DNA from 2 places in the Bacillus sp. BSL6 genome. Region 1 is predicted to be linked to the other one. Evidence: riboswitches for the same ligand, from Rfam matches in the RefSeq annotation. Region 1 holds a riboswitch; the other holds the start of a gene.
What was found. A riboswitch is a leader RNA that binds a small molecule or an ion and turns the genes downstream of it on or off. The one in region 1 is predicted to bind S-adenosylmethionine.
Positions count from the first base shown of each region.

Region 1 (4,309 bases):
TATCAGCCCAAGTTTGTTCAGGCATTAACACTTCGTCAGGTACACCTGGTACGTGAAGTGGAACTTCAAGACCGAAGATGTCATGTTTAGCTGTTTCAGTTTTCGCAAGTTCACCGCTTAATGCTGCTTGAATCATTGCACGAGTGTAACCTAAGTTCATACGTTTACCAACGCCGTATTCGCCACCAGTCCAGCCAGTGTTTACTAAGAATACTTTCGCATCGTGTTTCTCGATTTTCTCACCAAGCATTTCAGCATAGCGAGATGCATCAAGTGGTAAGAATGGTGAACCGAAGCAAGTTGAGAATGTTGCTTGCGGAGATGTAACACCGCGCTCTGTTCCTGCTAGTTTACTAGTGTAACCACTTAAGAAGTGATACATAGCTTGTTCTTTTGATAACTTACTGATTGGAGGCAATACGCCAGATGCATCAGCAGTTAAGAAGATAATTGTATTTGGGTGTCCTGCAACACTTGGCAGTACGATATTGTCGATCGCATGCATAGGGTATGCAGCACGAGTATTTTCTGTTAAAGTAGTATCGTTATAGTCTGCGATACGCGTTTGGTCATTAATGATAACGTTTTCTAAAACAGATCCAAATGTGATTGCATCGAAAATTTGTGGTTCTTTCTCGTGAGAAAGGTTTACACATTTCGCGTAGCAACCGCCTTCAATATTGAATACACCGTTATCAGACCAACCGTGCTCATCATCACCGATTAATTTACGGTTTGGATCAGCAGATAATGTTGTTTTACCTGTTCCAGATAAACCGAAGAATAATGCTACATCGCCTTCTTCACCTACGTTTGCAGAGCAATGCATAGAAAGAATATCTTGTTCAGGTAATAAGAAGTTCATAATAGAGAAGATTGATTTTTTCATTTCTCCAGCGTATTCTGTACCACCAATTAGTACGATACGTTTTTCGAATGAAACCATAATGAATGCTTCAGAGTTTGTACCGTCAACAGCTGGATCAGCTTTGAAATTCGGTGCAGAAACAATTGTGAACTCTGATTCATGAGTTGTTAATTCTTCTTCAGTTGGACGAATGAATAGTTGATGTACAAATAAATTGTGCCATGCATATTCATTAATAACTTGAATTGGTAGGCGGTAATTGCGGTCAGCGCCTGCAAATCCTTTGAAGACGAATAACTCTTCTTTCTCTTTTAAGTATTCTAAAACTTTCGTATATAATTTATTAAAATGTTCTTCAGAAATCGGTTGGTTTACTGCTCCCCAAGCAATTTTGTCAGCAACCGATGCTTCTTTCACAATAAATTTATCTTTAGGAGAACGTCCTGTATATTTTCCAGTTGAAGCAGAAACGGCACCAGTCGAAGTTAATTTCCCTTCATTTCGCATTAATACTTTTTCCACTAATTGCGGAACACTTAGTTGAATCTGTGCATTGCTTCCGTTCAATAATTCGTGTAAACCAATTTGGACATTCACAGTACTCATATTTATATACCATCCTTTTCATTTAATGAAATATTTCTCGTAATCCCCAACAAGAGTATAACACAATTATATAAATAATGTATACTATTTATTTCTTTTTGTTTGTGTGAATACATTATTTCCTTATTAATATTTCATTTTAGGCGCATTGAGAAAAACTTTCACGAAAATGTGAATATTAATTGACAAATGAATATCATTTCTTTAGTATAGGTTGGGACGGATACTCTCTTATCCCGAGCTGGCGGAGGGACAGGCCCGATGAAGCCCAGCAACCTCACTTGTAGTGGTAAATACAGGTGAATAGGTGCTAAAACCTGTGCGAGGCTACAGGTCTCGAACGATAAGAGCGAAGGGCAAAAAGCAGTATGCAAGTAGCAAATTAAACCTTTCCTCTCTATTATGTAGGAAAGGTTTTTCTGTATGCTTGTGTGGGAGAATAAATGTATGTCGCAATCTGTGGCAAATTAAGGATGAGTTCCGTACAATATATACAATTACTGTAGGGAGGTTTACCACATGACAAAAAAACGTCATCTGTTCACATCTGAGTCTGTAACTGAAGGACATCCAGATAAAATTTGTGACCAAATTTCTGATTCAATTTTAGATGCGATCTTATCAAAAGACGCAAATGCACGTGTAGCTTGTGAAACAACTGTAACAACTGGTTTAGTATTGGTAGCGGGGGAAATTACGACTTCTACTTACGTAGATATTCCAAAAATCGTTCGTGAAACAATTCAAGGCATTGGTTACACACGCGCAAAATACGGATTCGATGCAGAAACTTGTGCAGTTTTAACATCTATCGATGAGCAATCTGCTGACATCGCTATGGGTGTTGACCAAGCGCTAGAAGCACGCGAAGGTCAAATGACTGACGCTGAGATTGAGGCAATTGGTGCAGGAGACCAAGGTTTAATGTTTGGTTTCGCATGTAATGAAACACAAGAGTTAATGCCACTTCCAATCTCGCTTGCTCACAAATTAGCTCGCCGTTTAACTGAAGTACGTAAAAATGATACATTATCATACCTACGTCCGGATGGAAAAACGCAAGTTACAGTTGAGTATGATGAAAATGGTAAACCAGTACGTGTTGATACTATCGTAATTTCTACACAACATCACCCAGATGTTACATGGGAAGAAATCGATCGCGACTTAAAAGAGCACGTAATTAAAGCTGTAGTACCAGCAGAATTAATCGATGGAGAAACGAAATTCTTCATTAACCCAACTGGCCGCTTCGTAATTGGTGGACCACAAGGTGATGCTGGTTTAACAGGACGTAAAATCATCGTTGATACTTACGGTGGATACGCTCGCCACGGTGGCGGTGCATTCTCTGGTAAAGATGCAACGAAAGTTGACCGTTCTGCAGCATATGCAGCTCGTTATGTTGCGAAAAACATCGTAGCAGCTGGTCTTGCTGAAAAAGCAGAAGTACAACTTGCATACGCAATCGGTGTAGCGCAACCAGTATCAATTTCAGTTGATACATTCGGCACTGGTAAAGTATCTGAAGACGTACTAGTAGAACTAGTTCGTAACAACTTCGATCTTCGCCCAGCTGGTATTATTAAAATGCTAGACTTACGTCGCCCAATTTACAAACAAACAGCAGCTTACGGCCACTTCGGACGTACTGATGTAGATCTATCATGGGAACGTACAGACAAAGCTGCAGCTTTAAAAGAGCAAGCTGGTCTATAATATATGAAAAAAAGCTTTGCGCAGTGAGCGCAAAGCTTTTTTTATATATAATTACGTTGGAATAAAGCGAAGAGTTCAATGTCATGCCAAGTGCCATTGCGGAATATAGCTTCTTTACAAGTTCCTTCATGTTGAAAACCGAGCGATTTATATAATTTAATTGCTCTATCGTTAAAAGAAAATACTCGTAAAGAAAGGCGATGTAAATTTAATTCTAAAAATGCATAATCCAATAATAAGGTGAAAGCTTCCTTCCCATAACCTTGCCCCCAGTAATCCTTGTTACCAATATCAATAATACATTCAGCGTTTCGATTATACGAATCAATATGAATTAAAGAAGTAATACCAATTGAAAGATGCGTAGCTTTTTCTTCAATGATATAGCTTTTAGAGTCCGAAGAATGAATAAATTGTTGGCAAAGTTTTTCTGTGTCTTGAAGGGAATATTTATCAAGAGTGAGAGTAGTTGAACTCATAACGTCTATATCATTATGCCATTTATAATATGTTAGAATATCATCTTCGGAAAATTTTCGTAACTGGATACGGTTTGATTCAAACAATGTAAGTCCCCCTTTTGTATTTACTATTTTTTGTTCATTATTTCAACACACGAGCTACAATAAATCTCTCCTTCTAGTTCAATATACTTTCTCATATTCGTCATGCCACTTGCTGGAAATGGCATATGAATCCAAGCCTTTTCATACGTTTGTATTTCCTTTTCACATGATTTACAAAGGATTGGTTTCTTCTGGAACATATGTAATCAACCTTTCATTTGACGTGCTTTGCCCGCGCAAAAAGCACTGCTTAGTAAAAATAGTGTCGCAAATATAATGCTCACCAATGTCGCGTATGGGATTGCTCCTTTTAGAGAAAAGCCGACAGTGATGGAAGCGATAAATAAGAGGATGAATGTTGTTGTTAATTTTTTATAAAGTTCCATAATATGTAGACCTCCGATTTATTTTTTAGTACAAGTTTTAAAATTGAATTCCATTAGAAAGAAAATATAAAGGGTAGCTTAAGATGTGTAGTCTAGGAGTAGAAGAAAATGCATTTTCCTTTTTGTGGGTTAGTATACTTATATTGTATCATGGTGTATTATCG
Region 1 covers NZ_JAVGCW010000001.1:105,265-109,573, forward strand. Annotated here, with positions in the region: gene pckA (phosphoenolpyruvate carboxykinase (ATP)) at 1-1,474, opposite strand, end outside; SAM riboswitch class I at 1,703-1,824, shown strand; gene metK (methionine adenosyltransferase) at 1,994-3,193, shown strand; gene RCJ96_RS00690 (GNAT family N-acetyltransferase) at 3,235-3,759, opposite strand; gene RCJ96_RS00695 (hypothetical protein) at 3,783-3,959, opposite strand; gene RCJ96_RS00700 (hypothetical protein) at 3,966-4,145, opposite strand.

Region 2 (4,309 bases), on a different contig from region 1:
TGGGCTTCTTTTAACACGTCGTTATATGCTCTCCCTTCATCTGACATTTTCGTCAAAATAAAATTTGTCGTTCCATTTACAATTCCCATTACTTTCGTAATAAGATCTGAAGAAAGTCCTTCTACGATACTTCTTAAAATCGGAATTCCTCCGGCTACACTTGCTTCATAAAACAAATCTGCTTTATTATCTTTTGCTACCGCTAATAGTTCCGCCCCATGTAACGCCATTAAATCTTTATTAGCAGTCACAACATGCTTCCCGCTTTGTAAAGCTTGTAAAATATATGATTTTGCATCATCAATGCCACCCATTACTTCGATGACAACGTCAATATTTGGATTATCTAAAATTTCATGTGCATCTTGTGTTAATAGAGTAGAAGGTACCTCTACTTCTCTCTCTTTTTCAATATTTTGTACTAGTACTTTCGTTACTTTCACAGGACAACCTACTTGGTGTATAAGCCGCTCTTGATGATCTGTAATGATACGAACTACACCGCTACCAACTGTCCCAAGACCTAATAAGCCAACTTGAATTTCTTTCATAATACTGTCCACCCCTCAAAAATTGTGTTTAGATGAAATTATATGAGTAAAAAATCTGAAAAACAATGTTTTTCGAACATTCGGAAAAATATAAGTTAATCTTTACAAAGAAAACGTTGCCACGTGCGACACAATCTTTTTTTATAATACATAAGGGGTTTCTTGATACACGTAATAATTCAGCCAATTAGAGAATAATAGATTCCCATGGCTCCTCCACCGTACAAGCGGCTTCTCATTTGGATTATTATGTTTAAAATAGTTTTTCGGCACATCAATATTTAACCCTTTGTCACGATCTCGTTCGTATTCTTGCTTTAACGTATCACAACTATATTCACTATGACCGAGCGCAAACACTTGTCTTCCTTCTTGCCCAATAACAAGATGAACGCCCGCTTCCTCAGAGTTGGCTAATAACGTTAACTCCTTCACTTCTCTAATGTCACTCTCTCGTACTTCCGTATGACGAGAATGCGGGGCAAAAAATAACTCATCAAACCCTTGTAACAATTTCACATGTTGCTCACGAACTTCATGTTCAAATACACCAAACATTTTTTCCTTAAGAGGATACTTTTGAACGCCATAATGATGATACAAACCAGCCTGTGCCCCCCAGCAAATATGAAGCGTAGATGTTACATTCGTTTTTGAATACTCCATAATACGTTTAAGCTCTTCCCAATAATCTACCTCTTCAAAAGAAAGGGTTTCAACTGGTGCTCCTGTAATAATGAGTCCATCAAATTTCTCATTCTCAATATCACGGAATGTTTTATAGAAACTCATTAAATGTTCCTGTGCGACATTACGAGACAAATGCGATTCCATATGAAGTAAATGAACATCTAATTGCAACGGTGTATTTCCAATTAAACGAAGTAATTGCGCTTCTGTTTCTTGCTTTGTAGGCATTAAATTTAATATAGCAATTTTCAATGCCCGGATATCTTGTGTTTCTGCTCGCTCTTTTGTCATTACAAAAATATTTTCCTCCTGCAACACTTTGCGAGCTGGCAAATCTTTATCAATTATGATCGGCATGTTGTTTGCCTCCGACTAGCGCTGCTTCTAAATCTGCAATAATATCCGAAACATCTTCTATACCAACTGATAAACGAATTAAATCTGATGTGACGCCAGCTAAGCGCTGATCTTCGGCACTTAATTGTCTATGCGTTGTACTAGCAGGATGTATAACGCAAGTTCGCGCATCAGCCACATGCGTTACGAGAGTTGCTAGTTTTACATTTGCGATAAATTCTTTTGCTGCTTCTAATCCTCCCTTAATGCCGAATGTTAAAACACCACTAGCACCTTTTTTCAAATACTTTTGTGCTAACGAGTAATTTTCATTACTATTTAATCCCGGATAGTTCACCCATTCAATACGTTCATGATCAGCAAGCCATTTAGCAACTGCAAGAGCATTTTCACTATGACGCTCCATTCGTAAATGCAATGTTTCTAAGCCGATATTGCTAATATACGCATTAAATGGGCTCATACAATTTCCGTAGTCTCTTAATAATTGAACACGTGCCTTCACAATATAAGCTGCTGCACCAAAATTTTGAACGTAACTTACGCCGTGATAACTTGGATCCGGTTCAACTAGTTCAGGATATTTCCCGTTTGTCCAATCGAAGTTCCCTCCGTCAATTACAATGCCACCTAACGAACTTGCATGCCCATCAATATATTTCGTCGTAGAATGAACGATAATATTTGCTCCATGTTCAAATGCTTGGCATAAATAAGGAGTTGCTAATGTATTATCCACGATAAAAGGTACTTCCAACTCTTTCGCTGCATCTGAAAGTTCTTTGAAATTTAAAACATTCATCGCCGGATTTCCTAGCGATTCTGCATAAACGAGTTTCGTCTTATCATTAGCAAGGGCCACAATTTCATCAGCAGTTAAATTCGGATTAAAGAATGTAACATCGATACCAAGTTTACGCAAACTCACTCCAAATAAATTAAACGTCCCGCCATAAACTGTGGAAGAACAAAGCAAGTGGTCTCCGCTACTACAAATATTTAAAACAGCAAGCATAATAGCAGCTTGCCCAGAAGCCGTTGCAACAGCTCCTACGCCACCCTCTAAATCTGCTAGCTTTTGCTCAAATGCAGCTAAAGTAGGATTTCCAATACGCGTGTAGATATATCCTTCTGCCTCTAAATTAAATAATGCTGCTAAATCATCCGAAGTATCATATTTATAAGTTGTACTTTGATAAAGCGGTAAAACACGCGGTTCTCCATTCTTTGGCGTATAGCCACCTTGCACACAAATCGTTCCTTTCCCCCATGATTCTCCCATTTCTCATTCTCCTTTCTTTTATACAAAATAAAAAACTGCCCCTTTCCTGAAAACAAGAAAGGAGCAGTTTGAAAACACGCTCTAAAGGCTCTTTCTTATCTTTCAGGATTACTACCTGCAGGATTTGGCACAATTCCGTTATACGGCTGTTGCCAAGGTTTCATCGGGCCTGTCCCTCCACCTTTTCTTGATAAGACTATGCAATTACCGTTGATTTTATAGCAATAATTTCCTAATGTCAATTAGTTTTTCTGAATGTTCTAAATTAAATACAAAGAACTTAATGTACATAACAAAAGAAATATATTCTATATCCATTTGAAAAAGACCTTTTAAAACCTCCGCTTAATTTACTATTACCAATGCTTGGGGCAGCTACTATCGGAAATGCATTTCCACTTCCAAAACATAACGAAACTACAAATTAAAAAAATAGGCAATGTGGACAAAAGTTCCACTGCCTATTCTCATTACACATGTTGCTTCAATAATGCATATAACTCCTCAAAATTATGCACTTCATATGTCGGTATAATCCCACTATCATTTAATTTCCTTTCTGGATTAAACCAACAAGTATCAATTCCCGCTACATATCCACCTTTCATATCAGCGCTTAACGAATCCCCAATAATGAGCCCTTCTTCAGGCACAAAGTTAGGAATCCTTTCAAAAACATAATCAAAATACTCTTTCATCGGCTTTTGATAACCTGTATCTTCAGAAACGAAAATATCTTGAAACAAGGCATGTAACCCTGCATTACGTAATCGTTTATCTTGCGTCTTAGAAATACCGTTTGTCACTATATATAAATCGTACTCACTTTGAATTTGATTTATAAATTGTAAAGCACCTTCCATGAGCTGATTTCCTTCTTCTAAGTAACTGCGATAATTATTTTCGAATAATATCCCATCTACTTCTTCCCCGTATTCTTTAAACAAAATTGAAAATCGTGTATTTACAACTTCATCACGATTTATTTCACCTTCTTCAAAAGCAGTCCAAAGACTTTTATTAATTTTTTTATATTGCGCTTCAATCTCGCTAGTTAGAGACATCCCTTTCTCTTCAAAAAGCATACGTAATGCCGATTTTTCTGCCTTTTGAAAATCCAACAATGTATCATCTACATCGAATAATAATGTTTTATATTTTTTCATAAGCCCTTCACACTCTCTTTTCTACAAAAACAAATTTACGTAAATCGTATCATTCTTTCTTGTAAAAATAATAGGAGATATCTCATACTAAACATGAGGTGAAAACATGAAAGTCAGCAGAAATAGCGAAGAAATCTCTCATTACATACAAACTTACAATTTCCATACTCTTTTTTCTTTTGATATCTTACCGTATGCTGAACTACATTCCTTTCAGAAGAGAGAAAAGATATGTAATGAAGGGGTCGATGTTCCTTATCTTT
Region 2 covers NZ_JAVGCW010000006.1:272,022-276,330, forward strand. Annotated here, with positions in the region: gene RCJ96_RS20460 (homoserine dehydrogenase) at 1-551, opposite strand, end outside; gene metA (homoserine O-acetyltransferase MetA) at 693-1,598, opposite strand; gene RCJ96_RS20470 (bifunctional O-acetylhomoserine aminocarboxypropyltransferase/cysteine synthase) at 1,582-2,880, opposite strand; SAM riboswitch class I at 2,973-3,077, opposite strand; gene RCJ96_RS20475 (YjjG family noncanonical pyrimidine nucleotidase) at 3,351-4,046, opposite strand; gene RCJ96_RS20480 (transcriptional regulator YeiL) at 4,153-4,309, shown strand, end outside.
Region 2: another riboswitch for S-adenosylmethionine. It lies ahead of RCJ96_RS20470 (bifunctional O-acetylhomoserine aminocarboxypropyltransferase/cysteine synthase); the one in region 1 lies ahead of metK (methionine adenosyltransferase).